2 linked regions of the Fodinibius salicampi genome follow. The protein of the gene in region 2 interacts with the protein of the main gene of each other region in a pairwise test. Links are inferred from orthologs where the notes say so. Each region holds a gene or a part of one and is shown on either strand. Other genes may lie near its edges.

Region 1 (3,265 bases), on a different replicon or contig from region 2:
AGAGGGATCGGTAAAGGCTTCTATACGTGCACGTTGGTGGGGCTGTAATATTTGAAAGAGGGCAACCTGAACCCCAATCACAAGGAGAATACCGGTGGCGAAGGAAGTAAATGTAAGCCAAGTGCTTCGCTGAAGCATAAAGACCAGCAGGGTTAATACTACAGCGGCAAGAATCCCCCAGTACCAGCTAATTATGCTTACATAGCCAATGATTGCAGGAGAGATAATAAACAGGGATATCCCATAAGGTAGACCCGACCAGAAAAGTACAACGGGAATAAGCGCCAAAAATATGATGGCCGTACCGGTATCGTTCTGAAGGAAAACAAGTACTGTGGGGACGAGGATAATCAGTACAGTGGTAACGGCTGTCTTAAGATTATCAGCAGAAATATTACGTCGGCTGGTCAGGTAGCTGGCGACAGCAAGCACAGTCGCTATTTTCATTAATTCGCTTGACTGCAGGTTAACAGGTCCTAATACCAACCAGCTTTTGGCTCCATTAACCTCCCGGCCAATAAACAGGGTAAGAATCATCAGCAGCAGTCCAATAGCATAAAAAACAAATGCTCCTTCTTGAAAGGTACGCGGATTTATATATTGAAGTCCCACCAGAATTCCCAGGCCGATACCAAATGCCACTAATTGCTTATAGAAGTTGATTTGTATGTAACCAGGCAGGAATTCAGCCACTGGGCCCTGAGTAGCACTATAAATGGCTACCAGGCCAACTACTACAAGGCCGATCCATAAAGTGCCAAGAGACCAGTTATATTCTCCAAAACGATTCATTTTTTAATTGTTTTCGGGTCTTGGTTCAAAATTCATCACGTAATCGTACACATGGGAGCGACCAATTTCTCCATTGATATACTGTTCTACCATTAATGAAGCTATGGGTGCAGCTGATATAGAGCCATAACCAGCGTTCTCAACAAGTACTGCTACAGCAATTTGAGGGTTTTCTACGGGAGCGAAACAAATAAACCATCCGTGATCCTGTCCATGTGGATTTTGGGCTGTACCGGTTTTCCCGGCAACAGCTATACTATCTAAGTCTGCGTAGTACCTCCCGCTACCCTCCGTAACTACTCTTCGCATACCATCTTTAATGACCGCCAATTCACTTTCATCGACCCAACTTATTTTTGTTGTATCTGTATTGGGATATATAACCCTTCCATTTGGTTCCCGAATGGATTGTACAAAGTGGGGTTTGATGGCATAACCGCCGTTTGCAATTTGTGCCGCTACGGTAGCCATTTGAAGCGGTGACGCAGCCATGAATCCCTGTCCAATACCGAGGCTAAGCTGGTCGCCTATGCCCCAGGTACCTTCACCAAGGGTATTGTTTAAGTACGAGCTGTCGGGTAAAATACCAGACGTTTCACTGGGTAGGTCGATGCCGGTGGGGCGACCAAGGCCAAAGGACGAAGCTAACTCATTCCATCGATCAATGCTATGGGAGCGTACCATTTCATCCATTAGCCAGAAAAAGAAGGTATTGCTGGACTCTTGGATAGCTTTGCCAATATTGTATTGTCCCGGGTCAGCTAAATCGTTATATCGTCGTCCCCTTGAGTAATAACCCGGATTATAAATAGTTGTTTGTGGAGTAATTACCTCCATCTCCATTCCCATAAGACCCATAAGGGGTTTAAAGGTAGATCCGGGCGGTTGCGCACTTGAAGTCGAACGGTTGAAAAGAGGGTTTAAAGTATCAGCATTTATACTTTGCCAGTAATCAGCATCTATTCTACCCGCTAGGCGTCTTATATCAAATTCCGGAGCACTGGTCATGCTCAGGATGCTCCCATCCTGGGGGTCAATAGCAATAGCTGCTCCTTTCTTTCCTTCCATGAGCTCCTCAGCCAATAGCTGCAGATCTGTATCGAGGGAAGTATGCAAATCAGCTCCTTTTTGAGGCGCTTCATCCATAGATCCATTTTGATAGGATCCAAGATTTTGACCCATCGCATTGACCAGAATATATTCTGTCCCTTCTTTTCCTCTGAGTTGGGATTCATAGCTCTTTTCAAGGCCGGTTTTGCCGATTTTATCTCCCAGATGATAACTATCCTTGGCCAGGTACTCTTCCTGGGAGACTTCCCGGAGGTAACCCAGTACATGAGAAGCTCGAAGACTGTCAATAGGATAGTGACGCTTGCTTTCAATTTGATGGCCAATGCCCGGTAACTGCCAGATGTTTTCCTGAATTATTGAGAAGGTTTCAAAATTAATTTCAGTAAACAGCCGGGATGCCCGATGCCAAGAATATGAGCGGGCTTCCTCTACGCGTTTTCTTACCTCCTCAACAGGTATATCTAATAATCTTGCGAGAATGGGAGTGTTTTCATCCTTATAACTGGAAGGAATAATAGTAATAGAATAAATGGGCTCATTTTCTACTAATAGTTTCCCATTACGATCATATATAAGACCACGCGCTGGATTGACAATCTGTTGTCGCAGGGCATTTTCCCGGCTTAGCGGATCATAGGTATCATATTCCAATATTTGAAGCTGGAAAAGACGTCCTAGAATTATCAGCCCCAAAACGATAATGATACCCATCAAAACGCGAATGGATATATGGCTGCGCTTTTTCTTCTGATATTGCATGAATGGTACTACTTATTAGTTCTGAACATATAGAAAAGAGCTGCTACTATAGCTGAATATAAGCTACTTCCAAGTAGGTAAGCTCCAAAAAGTGTTTCTGCCGTGTAATTCTGGATAAAGATGTTCAACCCCAAAAAAATAAGATTATGGAAAAGAGCGGCAAGTGCAACAGTAATAACGACTTGTCCAACACTTAATTGTGTTTTATGATCTTTAGGAATAAATCGATGAACGATATATATAAGCAATGTTTTAGAAAACATATTGAGCCCCCAAACATCAAGCAGAGCATCCTGCAGAAATCCCAAAGAAGCCCCCATCAGCAGAGCTGCTGTTCTGTTTTCCTTACTCATATACCAGACCAGGAATATAAGAACAAGATCAGGATATGCTTCAAAAATAGTTAAATGCCGAAATAGCACAAGCTGAAGAATCAGGAAGACAAGTCCTATGCCGATATGTTTAAGCCGCCTTCCGGTCATTCTAAAGCGTTCTGATATTGTTCGTTAAGTTTTTGGATCGTAGTATCGGGTTGAAATTTAACAACAAATCCGGCCGTCATGCTATAAATATCTGCAAAAGGGTTGACGATAATTTTCTGTATATCCCGACCCGGTTGATGTTCGGTCCGTATCACTTCTCC
Region 2 (3,355 bases):
AACTTCTTGACCGATTTGAAACGTATAATCGTAATATCTCCTCTATTCCCTATATAACAGGTAATCATGATCACTGGACGTATGGACATCTTATAGACAGGGGATTCAAAATCACTCACGAATATATTCAATGTTCCCTGGACCAAAAAAAACTTATGCTCTTGCATGGAGATGGCTTAGCAAATTCCCATTTTGATCTACCCAGGCCACTGATGCACAGGATCCTGCGTAATTCCTTTTTTCTGAAATGTTATCGGGCTATATTAAATGGGTCGGCTGGGTTGACACTAATGAAATACTTTTCCCGTTTTAACAGAAAACTCGATGATCCTGAAAATCATAAAGAAATGCTTTCTAACTGGGCAAAAGATCAGTTACAGAAAAGTGATTTCGATTTAATAATTTCTGGTCACGATCATATACCCCGCCGGGAACAATATGACTTCGGAAGCTATATAAATTTAGGTACCTTTTACAAGCATCGTACTTTGGCCCTTTACAATAATTCAGCCATTAAACTCGTTTGTTGGGAGCCTGAAACACATTCTCTTAAACCATTTTGAGTCAAAAATTAAATGAGTAACTCAGACTTTGATAATGAAATGGATCGTTATTTTAACGATCCCGAATACCGCCGGCAAAAGGCCTCAAAGGATAATTCTGGCCACTCAGGTTATAAAAATTGGTTCTCCTTTAACTGGAATAAAAATGATTTTGTTAAGTGGACAACCATTGCTGGTGGTATAACAGTTATATTGTTTACCGGTTTTCTTATTTTTCTTTTTTCGGGTCTTCCTTCAGTATCCGAACTTGAAAATCCTCAAACAGCTATTGCCTCCGAAGTTAAAAGTCGGGACGGCGTTGTTTTGGATCGTTTTTATACAGAAAATCGTACCTACGTACCCTATGAAGATATATCCCCCCATGCTATAAATGCATTAATAGCTACTGAGGATCACCGATTTTACGAACATTGGGGTATAGATATGATCCGCACCCTCTCCGTACCCTGGCATCTGCTGAACGGACGGATACAAGGAGGATCTACTATTACCCAACAGCTAGCCCGAAATTTATATAAGAAGATCGGGCGTGAATTTTCGATCATCAGGAAACTGCGCGAAATGATAACTGCCATTGAAATAGAGGGCAATTACACTAAGCGTGAAATAATAGAAATGTATTTGAATACAGTTGAATTTCCGAATAGCGCCTTCGGTATTCAATCTGCTGCATATACGCATTATGGTAAAACAGCCAAAGAACTTACAGCCCCTGAAGCCGCTACACTCATAGGTTCATTAAAAGGAGTTTATCTTTATAATCCACGCATTAATCCTGAAAATGCTATTTCCCGCCGCAATACGGTGCTTATGCTCCTCAATGAACGGGGATTTCTTGATAATACGGCCTATAACCAACTTTTAGAACAACCCCTGCAATTAGATTATCATCCTCCCTCCAAAGCCGGAACTGAAAGCAGGTATTTTGGGCAATATGTCAGGCAACAAATAGAAGGTTGGGCCGAAGAAAACGGCTATAATCTTAATACCGATGGACTTACGATCTATACCACTATTGATTCACGGTATCAAAAATATGCTCAACAAGCCGTAGAGACTAAGCTTGATTCTTTGCAGTCGATATTCGTAGATGAATGGACCTCCTCCAATGGGGAGTTTATGGATATCTTCTGGCAGCGATATCCCCAGTTCTTACCCAGTTTTATTCGTGAAACCGATCGTTTTAAAAACGGGTTTTCTAAATATGACACCGATCAATCCTCGGTAGTTATGGAAAAATTGAGGGCCGATGAAGCTTTTGTGGACTCCGTCAAGCGCGCTAAAATGCGCTTAGAAGCAGGATTTGTAGGGATTGATCCCAAGACGGGCGAAATCCTGTGCTGGATAGGCGGCTCCGACTATGGTGATGTACAGTTCGACCATGTCTACCAGTCCGAACGACAAGCCGGATCAACCTTTAAGCCCTTTGTATATACCGTGGCTATTGATAATGGCTATATGCCCTATCACAGATTCTCAAAATATCCCCGCAAATTTGTTCAAAAGAGCGGCAGAGTTTGGGCCCCCAAAGATCCGAGTGTTCCCGAAGGACCGGATATGCTGCCCCTGCGGCAAGGACTGGCACGGAGCTTAAATAATGTGACGGTTGGACTGCTGCCCGAAATTGCGGGGGCTCCGAATACAAACCGTGTTGAAGATTTAATGCCAGCAGCGCAAAAGATAAAGCAGATGGCTGAAAATATGGGGATTGACCTCTCGGATGAACGCGTATTCCCATCTATAGCCCTTGGAACAGCGGAAGTATCGCTGTTGGAATTAACAAGCGCCTATACCACTTTTGCGAATCAGGGCGTGCATATTGAACCCTTCGCAATTACCCGTATTGAAGACAAGTCCGGCAATGTAATTAAAGAATATCAGCCGGAGTTTCAGCAGGAAGCAATAAGTCCTGAGACAGCTTATATTATGATTGATATGATGCGCGGGGTTATACGGGGCGGAGAAGATTACTATGGAACCGGCGTGCGCCTGCAAAGCACTTATAATATCCGACAGGATATTGCCGGAAAGACCGGAACTACACAGAATGCGGCAGATAACTGGTTTATGGGAATGACTCCTCATATTGTAATGGGAGCTTGGGTGGGCGGTGCCGACCGGCGTATTCGCTTCCCTGAGACCAGCAGGACCGGTCAGGGGGCCCATACAGCACTCCCAATGGTCGGTCGATTCATGAACCTTGCCTCATCCGATCCCGATGCTCCCTGGAGTTATGAAGCATTTGAACCTCCTGCAGGATTTGTGATGCCCCGGGAAGGTGCCGGCAACAACGGTAATAACACCGGTACCGGTCGGATTGACTGGTAAGGTAATAATAGTACGTTACTTTTCAGTAATGGGATACGTCCTGATGCTGAGTTAATACGATAAAAGCTGGACTAGGCAAGGAAAGATCTAAACAATAAAAAAGGCGATCCCTCAATCAATGAGAGATCGCCTAATTTTTTCGGATAACTATTATAGAAAATAAGTAACCATCTGCCTTACTGTGTAGATACCGTTACATCAGCCGCTAGTTTGATACGGTTTTCTGCCCTTTCTAAAGCTTTCTTCGCTCTTTTCTTATCGATAGAGTCATCTTCCGATGCTGATGCCAAACGTTCACGTGCTCGTTCTTTTGCAGCTTTTGCACGCTCTACATCAATCTCCTCTACCGATTCAGCAGCCTCAGCAAGTAAATGCAGGTGGTTATCCACAACCTCTACAAATCCACCGGTTATAGCGAAATGCTGCTCTTCCCCGGTTGCTTTGCGAACCACCACTTCACCTAC

Evidence for each region.
Region 1: the proteins of ABEB05_RS02125 (region 2) and mrdA interact in binary tests that used the Escherichia coli proteins (3 or more experiments, as listed by UniProt). The link is inferred for Fodinibius salicampi from one-to-one orthologs.

The regions. Positions count from the first base shown.
Region 1 is NZ_BAABRS010000004.1:223,080-226,344, forward strand. The notes cover bases 210-3,138. They hold mrdA (penicillin-binding protein 2), read right to left. Parts: upstream 2,623-3,138; coding sequence 796-2,622; downstream 210-795. Other genes in these bases: rodA (rod shape-determining protein RodA), read right to left, coding at 210-792; mreD (rod shape-determining protein MreD), read right to left, coding at 2,631-3,104; mreC (rod shape-determining protein MreC), read right to left, coding at 3,101-3,138. In the rest of the region: more of rodA, read right to left, coding at 1-209; more of mreC, read right to left, coding at 3,139-3,265. UniProt on the Escherichia coli protein: Catalyzes cross-linking of the peptidoglycan cell wall. Responsible for the determination of the rod shape of the cell. Is probably required for lateral peptidoglycan synthesis and maintenance of the correct diameter during lateral and centripetal growth.
Region 2 is NZ_BAABRS010000001.1:521,470-524,824, reverse strand. What follows is about bases 215-3,233. They hold ABEB05_RS02125 (penicillin-binding protein 1A), read left to right. Parts: upstream 215-575; coding sequence 576-2,891; downstream 2,892-3,233. Other genes in these bases: atpC (ATP synthase F1 subunit epsilon), read right to left, coding at 3,068-3,233; ABEB05_RS02130 (UDP-2,3-diacylglucosamine diphosphatase), read left to right, coding at 215-563. Outside these bases: more of ABEB05_RS02130, read left to right, coding at 1-214; more of atpC, read right to left, coding at 3,234-3,355. UniProt on the Escherichia coli protein: Cell wall formation. Synthesis of cross-linked peptidoglycan from the lipid intermediates.